Regions from separate parts of the Bacillus sp. PK6-013 genome, predicted to be linked through region 2. Evidence: riboswitches for the same ligand, from Rfam matches in the RefSeq annotation. Region 2 holds a riboswitch; the other holds the start of a gene.

Region 1 (4,559 bases), 2.0 Mb from region 2:
CTTAACGGCGGCTGCTCCTTATCAGGCAGCGGGCTTTATCGTCATCATGCTGATGGGATTTTTAGCATTTATGAATGTCCCCGGGCTCCAGTCCTATGTGGTAATTCTGGCTGAACGGTTTGTTCCGGGGGCGGTAGATGTCGCATCAGCTGTCAATATCGCTGCATTCAACGCCGGGATCGCGATCGGATCTTATACAGGAGGCGCCATCACACAGTCGATCGGTTTGATTCACACTCCATGGGCCGGAGCTTTGATGGTGCTCGGCGCCGTCGCGCTGACGGGCTGGAGCAGGGCGCTGGAACGAAATGACCAAAAACAAAATCAAGCTTTAAAGAAAAACTGCGCATGATGTATACAAAAATATGAGGAGGCCAATTAGATGACGGCAAAAAATCTGCAAGATCGAATCACATTGAATAACGGGACGGACATGCCCTGGTTTGGACTAGGCGTGTTTAAAGTAGAGGAAGGGCCCGAACTGGTGCAAGCCGTAAAAACGGCAATCAAGCACGGCTACCGCAGTATCGATACGGCAGCCATCTACGGAAATGAAGAAGGGGTTGGCCAAGGAATTCGCGAAGGGTTGAAAGAAGCCGGAATTTCTAGAGAAGACTTGTTTGTAACGTCAAAGGTCTGGAATGACGATTTAGGCTATGACGAAACGATTGCAGCCTACGAAGCGAGTCTCGAAAAGCTCGGGCTCGATTACCTGGATTTATACCTGATCCACTGGCCTGTTGAAGGGCGCTATAAAGCGGCGTGGAAAGCCCTTGAAACTCTTTATGAACAAGGACGCGTAAAAGCAATCGGCGTCAGCAATTTTCACGTTCACCATCTGGAAGACTTGCTGAAAGATGCCGCCGTCAAACCGGTGATCGACCAGGTCGAGTATCACCCGCGGCTCACGCAGAAAGAGCTGCAAGCGTTTTGCCGTTCGCACAGCATCCAGCTTCAAGCATGGTCGCCGCTGATGCAAGGCCAATTGCTCAGCCACCCGCTGCTGAAAGATATCGCGGACAAGCACGGCAAGACACCTGCTCAAGTCATTTTACGCTGGGATTTGCAAAACGGAGTCATCACCATTCCAAAGTCGACAAAAGCGGAGCGAATTGCCCAAAACGCGGAGGTATTTGATTTTGAACTGACCCTCGAGGAAATGAAGCAAATTGACGGGCTGAATGAAAACACCCGTGTCGGTCCTGATCCTGATAACTTTGACTTTTAACAAAAAACGGCCCCGTTCGAATTTCCGAGCGGGGCTTCGACACATTTTTTATCCGCCGTTTTTCACAGGTAAAAGCCATAACATGAAAGAGAAAACAAGATATTAAGAGAAAATAGAAGGTAATAAGTCATAAACTGTGTAAAAAAGGTTATAAAATTGATAAACGAGGAAATTTGATCATTTATGAAACTTTACACGATGATTGAACGGGCGTAATATAAATCTCATCAAAAAACTGAATAAAATTTCCAATTAACGTAACCGCTGAATTCCAATTGGAAGCGGGGGAACCAATTTTTTGTGGCGCTGCCACTTGGGGTGAATCCTTTTCAAGGTAAGGTGACTCTTTGCACCTGAATCCGACAGCTAACCTCGCAAGCGTTTAAAGAGAACCAAAAAACGTGCATAAAGCACGGTTTCTTAACTGTGCCCAAAAAAGCCGTAAGAGGTTTGTTCTCTTGCGGCTTTTTTTCGTGCAAAAAACATGAAAGGAGGTGAGCGGAGTGCTGGATATCGTGATGCTGGCCATTGTCGCATTTTTAGCGGGGATGATGTTTCTGTTGCTGAGATGGGCGGGGAAAACCGCTGATCAATCATAAATGTGAAAGGAGTGATTGCCATGGCGCTATTGGCAGCGGGAGCAGCCGCCATGTTTGTCTATTTGACTTATGCTTTATTGAATCCTGAGAAATTTTAATTGTACACAAATTGGGGGTATTGAAATGACGTCGCTCATATCCATCTGTTTTATCCTGCTTGCCGCATTGCTGGCAGCCAAACCAATGGGGCTTTACATAGCGAAGGTATTTGACGGCGCCCCGTCCAAAATCGACCGGTTTTTCCTTCCGGCGGAACGCTTGCTGCTTGAGCTGGGCGGAGTAAAAGGAGAAAACCAATCGTGGAAGAAATACGCCGCCGCGCTGGTACTCACGAATACGGCGATGATTTTCATCGTTTATCTCGTTTTTCGTCTGCAGGGTGTACTGCCTTTAAATCCTGAAAAGGTCGCGGGAATGGAACCCACACTGGCTTTTAATACGGCAGTCAGTTTTATGACGAATACAAATTTGCAGCATTACAGCGGCGAAAGCGGTCTGTCCATGCTTTCGCAGATGATTGCGATCACCTTTTTAATGTTTGCCGCTCCCGCTACGGCGCTGGCCGCCGCGGTTGCGATGATTCGGGGGCTCGCCGGGAAACCGTTCGGCAACTTTTTTGTCGATTTGGTCCGTTCGATCACGCGGATTTTACTGCCGATCACAGTTGTGGTGTCGCTTGTTTTCGTCGCCCTAGGCGTACCGCAGACGCTTGACGGTTCCGTGACAGCCCATACGGTGAGCGGAGGGGAGCAGTCCATTGTTCGGGGGCCGGTGGCGTCCTTTTTATCCATCAAAGAGCTGGGGAACAACGGCGGGGGGTATTTTGGCGTCAACTCTTCTCATCCATTTGAAAATCCGAATGGATGGAGCAATGCGATTCAAATTTTATTAATGCTCTTGATTACCATCTCACTGCCGTTTACGTATGGGAAAATGGTTGGGAATCTGAAGCAAGGCCGCATTCTTTTTGTATCCGCAGGTCTTTTGTTTTTGCTTTCAGCCGGGGCAGCTTTCATGGCGGAATCGCAAGGCAATCCCGTCATCAATCAGCTCGGAATCGAGCACACAGAAGGCAGCATGGAAGGTAAGGAAGTGCGTTTTGGAACATTGAATTCAGCTTTTTATGCGATGGTTACCACCGCGAGCGAGACAGGAGCTGTCAATACGATGCACGACACGCTCACGCCACTAACGGGTCTTTTGGCATTGCTTAATATGATGCTGAACACGGTGTTTGGCGGAATAGGCGCCGGATTGATGAACATGCTTCTATACGCGATGGTTGCGGTTTTTCTGTCGGGCTTAATGGTCGGAAGAACGCCTGAGTTTTTAGGCAAAAAAATTGAAGGAAATGAAATGAAGCTTTTAGCCGTTACTCTGCTGATTCATCCTTTGTTAATCTTAGGGGCGTCAGCGCTTGCCGTCATGACGCAAGCGGGTCAGGCTGCAATTTCAAATCCCGGATTTCACGGGATCAGCCAGATTTTATACGAATATACGTCTTCAGCCGCGAATAACGGTTCAGGATTTGAAGGGCTCGGAGACGCGTCGCCTTTTTGGAATATAACAACGGGAATTGTGATGTTTATCGGCCGTTATTTCTCAATTGTCACACTGCTCGCAGTTGCGGGGTCACTTTTGAAAAAGCAAACCGTTCCGGAAACAATCGGAACATTTCGCACCGATTCAAGCCTGTTCAGCGGGATTTTTATCGCTTCGATCCTGATCGTCGGGGCTTTAACATTCTTTCCGGTGCTTGTGTTGGGACCGGCCGCAGAATATTTAACATTACGATAAGGGGGCTTTACTCATGAACGATTTGCATCATTCCAGTCAACAGGCCACACCGGATGCCGTTCACACAACAAAGCAAACGATGAACGACACGATCATCAAAGATGCGGTCAAACATGCCTTTTTAAAATTAGATCCGCGAACTATGATCAAAAATCCGATTATGTTTGTCGTAGAAGTTGGATTTTTCATAACGGTTCTGCTTTCCGTGTTTCCCCGGTTTTTCGGCAGTACGGCGGCTCCCTGGTTCAATCCGGCGGTTTCTTTCATTTTGCTGATCACCGTGTTATTCGCGAATTTCGCCGAAGCGCTGGCTGAAGGAAGAGGAAAGGCACAGGCCGATTCTTTAAAACAGACGAAAAAAGGGGTTTCGGCCAATAAAGTAATGGATGACCGCATTGAGAAGGTAGCGCCTGCCGAGCTTAGAAAGGGGGACATCGTCATCGTCTCCCAGGGAGAAATGATACCTGGCGACGGTGAAGTCATCGCGGGTCTCGCATCAGTAGACGAATCGGCCATCACGGGAGAGTCTGCTCCGGTCATAAAGGAAGCAGGCGGTGATTTCAGCTCTGTTACGGGAGGCACCCGGGTCGTCAGCGATTCGATTAAAGTCAAGATCACGAGTGATCCGGGTGAAACGTTCCTCGATCAGATGATCGCTTTAGTCGAAGGGGCTGAAAGGCAAAAAACGCCGAATGAAATCGCGTTGAATACGGTTTTAACGAGCTTAACGCTGATTTTTCTGATCGTTGTTGCGACACTCCCGTTTTTTACGTCCTATCTCGGTTTTCAAATTGATCCCGCCGTCTTGATTGCCCTGCTTGTCTGTCTTATACCGACGACGATCGGCGGGCTCCTGTCAGCCATCGGGATTGCGGGAATGGATCGCGTGACCCGCTTCAACGTTCTGGCGATGTCGGGGAAAGCTGTCGAGGCTG
Region 2 (4,559 bases):
AAAACTAATGCGGAAACCGTCCCGTTCGCGGAAGGGAATGTGCTGAAGCTGATACGGTGCAAACCAGCCGGACAACAGCTTCATGCATTCAGCGAGGCGCAGGCCAAATGGGCTCCGCTGCAAAACGTCAGCGGATTCATCAGACAGTGGGGCGGATGGATGGAAACAGAAAACGGGCCGGAAGCCCTTGTCCTCGTGCTTTGGAAATCAAAGCGCGATTATTTGAACTTTATGGCCGATCATCATGATGCAATATATGAAAGAACGAATCAGAAAGGTACGTTCGAATCCATCAACATTACCCTGTTTGAAGAGCCTGCCGAGATATCTAAGACGCTGCAGAACAATACGCCGGCTCCGGTACCGGAATGGACGGTAAAAGGCAGCGGATGATTGCATGATTCCCGGACTCTTTCGTGAATGTGCTATTTGTGTTTACTCTTTTTGAAATGTGGAATGTAAAAACCATAACACTTCAAAAGGAGGAATCGAAAATGGCAAACAATAATGACAACAACAAAATGAGCAGGGAAGAAGCAGGCAGAAAAGGCGGAGAAAAAACAAGCCAAAACCATGATAAAGAATTCTACCAAGAGATCGGTCAAAAAGGCGGAGAAGCCACAAGCAAAAATCATGACAAAGAATTCTACCAGGAAATCGGCGAAAAAGGCGGGGAAGCCACAAGCCGTAATCATGACAAAGAATTCTACCAGGAAATCGGTGAAAAAGGCGGAGAAGCCACAAGCCGAAACCATGATAAAGAATTCTACCAGGAAATCGGTGAAAAGGGCGGAGAAGCCACAAGCAAAAACCATGACAAAGAATTCTACCAGGAGATCGGTCAAAAAGGCGGAGAAGCCACAAGCCGAAACCATGACAAGGAGTTCTATCAAGAAAACGGTGAAAAAGGCGGACGCCAAAGAAGAAGCGGTTAATGTACGGTGAAGAGAGGGGCTGAACATCAGCCCCTCCTTTTTTATGGAAGATGCCTGCCGCTGCCGCACGAGCGCTCATATTAAAATATTATTAATTATTGATCTTCTGAAGAGATTTCCGGTCTGTTTTGTTATATAATTTACAGATGATGCATCAAATTGTAATTATAAAAGTTTGAATGCTAAAAGTTAAGGACTAAAGTACTGGTGGGAGTGTACCGAATGGCAGCGTTGATTAAATTTTTTCAGCATCCTGGGGTCAGGCGTTTTTCAGTTTTTGTTGTATTGGCGGGAGTTTTATATCTGTTCCGCAGCATGATGAATCTCATATTGCTCACATTTATCTTTACGTTTTTGATGAACCGTCTGGAAAATGTGATCCGCGGTTTTTTAAACCGCTTTATTAAAGTCAGCCAGAGACTGATTATTTCCTGTTTGTATGCGGCTCTTGCCATCGCGCTTTCGATCGGCGGTGTGGTCTATTACCCCGTGATCGTCACCCAGATTCAGCAGCTGATCAAACAAGGAAAGTATATTGCTTCTCACCCTGACAGCATTCCTTTTCTCGATATGATCACCGGTATGTTCGGCGATATCAATTTGACATCCTATTTGGAAAAAGGTCTTAACTTTATCTATACATATATCACAGATATTAGCGCGTTTGGCCTGCAGGTGGTTATGTCATTGGTTCTCAGCATGTTCTTATTGATCGAAAAAGACAAGGTCTTGAGCTTAATGGATAAATTTAAGACGAGCAAAATAGCTATTTTCTACGAGGAAATTGCTTACTTTGGTAAAAAATTCACGAGAACGTTCGGAAAGGTGCTTGAGGCTCAGTTTATTATCGCCTCCATCAATTGCGCATTGACGACCATTGCCCTCGCGATTATGGGTTTTCCTCAGCTATTCGGCCTTGCCGTCATGGTGTTTTTCCTCGGGCTGGTTCCGGTCGCAGGTGTTGTGCTCTCCCTTATTCCGTTAAGCATTATCGCCTACAGTATCGGCGGAATCGCTTATATCGTATCACTGGTATTGGTTATCATGATCGTCCATGCGATAGAGGCCTATTTCCTCAATCCGAAACTGATGTCCGCCAAGACGGAGCTGCCGATTTTCTTCACGTTTATCGTGCTGATTTTTTCTGAACATTTCATAGGGATTTGGGGTTTAATTATCGGTATTCCGATATTTGTTTTCCTGCTTGATATCCTTGATGTCACAAGTCAAGAGAAAAGCCGAACAGCGGGCACCCGAAAATAGCATATATTTGTAAATCGGAAAATTTGGTTTACATATTTCGAATTTTCAGGTATAACTGTTATATAACGAAATAGCGCCACACGTTTAATCCTTTAGTAGGAGTGGGGGACCCGATCATTTGGGGTGAATTTTTCTGTTCCCGTGCGAACTGAAAGACGGACATCTCTTCGTCCGAACCCGTCAGCTAACCTCATCAACGTGAAGAGAGTCATGTGGAACCAATTTTAATGGTAAAAGCCCATGGGAGATCTCTCATGGGCTTTTTTTGGAAAGGGGAGATATGTTATATGAAGTTAGCAACAAAAATTATTATCGCTCTATTACTCGGTGCAGCCGTCGGTATTATACTGAACGTCACTTCGCCGGATGTATTTAGCAAGCTTAATACATTTTTATTCGGGCCGCTCGGCACGATCTTCCTCAACTTAATTAAAATGCTCGTTGTACCGATTGTTTTCTTTTCTCTCACTTTAGGGGTAGCAGGACTTGGAGATCCAAAGAAACTGGGCAGAATCGGTGCCAAAACGATTTCTTTCTTTTTAGTTACAACGGCAATTGCCATTATTATCGGACTTATTTTAGCGTTGGTCATCAAACCGGGAACCATCGGAACGTATGATACAAGCGCAGCGGAATATTCAGCACAGAAAGCGCCAAGCATTGCCGAAACGCTTTTGAATATCATTCCGACAAACCCGGTTCAGGCAATGGCTGAAGGAAATATGCTGCAAATCATTGCTTTCTCCATTTTGGTCGGTCTCGGAATTACGATGCTCGGCAAAAAAGCGGACGCTCTTCTCAAAGTGGTTGAACAAGGTAACGATCTAATGATGTATCTCGTCAATCTCGTCATGAAGTTCGCACCGTACGGTACGTTCGGCTTGATTGCCGGGGCAATCGGAAGTCAAGGCTGGGACGCCATTAAAGCAATGGGGCTTTATATGATCGTCGTCATTCTGGCGCTGTTCATCCACACCATCGTCACATACGGCTCAGCGATTGCGTTTTTGGCAAAGCGGAACCCGCTCACATTCTTTAAAGATTTTTCAGAGGTTATGCTTGTTGCCTTCAGTACGTCAAGCAGCAACGCGACGCTTCCGGTTTCGATGGATGTCGCTCAAAGAAAGCTGAAAGTGCCAGAGCCGATCTCAAGCTTTGTTCAGCCGCTTGGAGCTACGATCAACATGGATGGCACGGCAATTATGCAAGGGGTAGCGACGGTCTTTATCGCTCAGGTGTACGGCAATGACCTGTCACTGACACAGCTGTTGATGGTTGTTCTCACCGCAGTGCTTGCCAGCATTGGAACAGCGGGTGTTCCGGGTGTCGGACTGATTATGCTCGCCATGGTTCTTCAAACAGTTGGCCTTCCAGTTGAAGGAATTGCGCTAATATTGGGAATTGACCGACTTCTGGACATGATTCGGACGGCTGTCAATACAACAGGTGATGCAGCATGCGCAGTCATCGTCACCGAAACGGAAAAGAAACACGGCAAAATCGAAGCCCCTCATAGTGAAGTGTCCGTGTAACTCAAAAATGATATAATCAAACAGTGCCTTTTCGGCACTGTTTATTTTTTTGGGAAAGAGGAGGGGGCTATGACAAAGCAGCCTGTTTTACATATAGAAAATGTTGATAAAATCATAGACGGCAAAACGATATTGAAGGATATCCGCTTAACGGCGGATGAAGGGGAGATCATCGGCCTGCTTGGACCGAACGGATCAGGAAAAACGACCCTCATCAAATTGATTACCGGGTTAATTAAAATGAAGAGCGGATCAATTGTCATAAACGGCTTTCCGATTGACCGCCAATTTGAAAAAGCGATCCGGTCGGTCGGAGCCATCGTTGAAAATCCAGAATTTTATCCGTATCTGACAGGCTATGAAAATCTGAAACACTATGCAAATATGCACGCTGGAATCGGTCGGGATAGACTGGCGGAAGTGATCAGCAGGGTCGGGCTAGAAGATGCCGCAGAAGACAAGGTCAAAACATACTCGCTCGGAATGAAACAGCGCCTCGGTATTGCCCAGGCGATTCTTCACCGGCCGAAGCTGCTGATTTTGGACGAGCCGACAAACGGATTGGACCCGGCGGGAATGAAAGATTTCCGCGAACACTTGCGTGAGCTTGCCGAAGAAGAAGGAACGGCGATCCTGTTTGCGACCCACTTGCTGAAGGAAGTGGAAGATTTGTGCGATCGGGTCGTCATTCTTCAACAAGGGAAAATCAAATCAACCGTCGTCCTCAATGATGCGGATGAAAAGCAGGAAAAGGCGATGCTGGAGGTACAGCCCTATGACAAAGCGCTTCAGTGGCTGAAAGACCAGGGATACGAAGCCCGCGCCGAAA

The links. A riboswitch is a leader RNA that binds a small molecule or an ion and turns the genes downstream of it on or off. The one in region 2 is predicted to bind cyclic di-AMP.
Region 1: it holds a riboswitch for cyclic di-AMP, as region 2 does, so the genes downstream of both, kdpF (K(+)-transporting ATPase subunit F) here and M1E03_RS18880 (dicarboxylate/amino acid:cation symporter) in region 2, are expected to answer to the same signal.

The regions. Positions count from the first base shown of each region.
Region 1 is NZ_CP096417.1:1,443,461-1,448,019, forward strand. It holds gene M1E03_RS07315 (MFS transporter) at 1-352, shown strand, start outside; gene M1E03_RS07320 (aldo/keto reductase) at 383-1,228, shown strand; cyclic di-AMP (ydaO/yuaA leader) riboswitch at 1,481-1,623, shown strand; gene kdpF (K(+)-transporting ATPase subunit F) at 1,878-1,925, shown strand; gene kdpA (potassium-transporting ATPase subunit KdpA) at 1,951-3,624, shown strand; gene kdpB (potassium-transporting ATPase subunit KdpB) at 3,704-4,559, shown strand, end outside.
Region 2 is NZ_CP096417.1:3,732,815-3,737,373, reverse strand. It holds partial or broken gene M1E03_RS18900 (cupin domain-containing protein) at 1-33, shown strand, start outside; gene M1E03_RS18895 (YdbC family protein) at 40-393, shown strand; gene gsiB (glucose starvation-inducible protein GsiB) at 495-935, shown strand; gene M1E03_RS18885 (AI-2E family transporter) at 1,158-2,198, shown strand; cyclic di-AMP (ydaO/yuaA leader) riboswitch at 2,270-2,411, shown strand; gene M1E03_RS18880 (dicarboxylate/amino acid:cation symporter) at 2,486-3,730, shown strand; gene M1E03_RS18875 (ABC transporter ATP-binding protein) at 3,800-4,559, shown strand, end outside.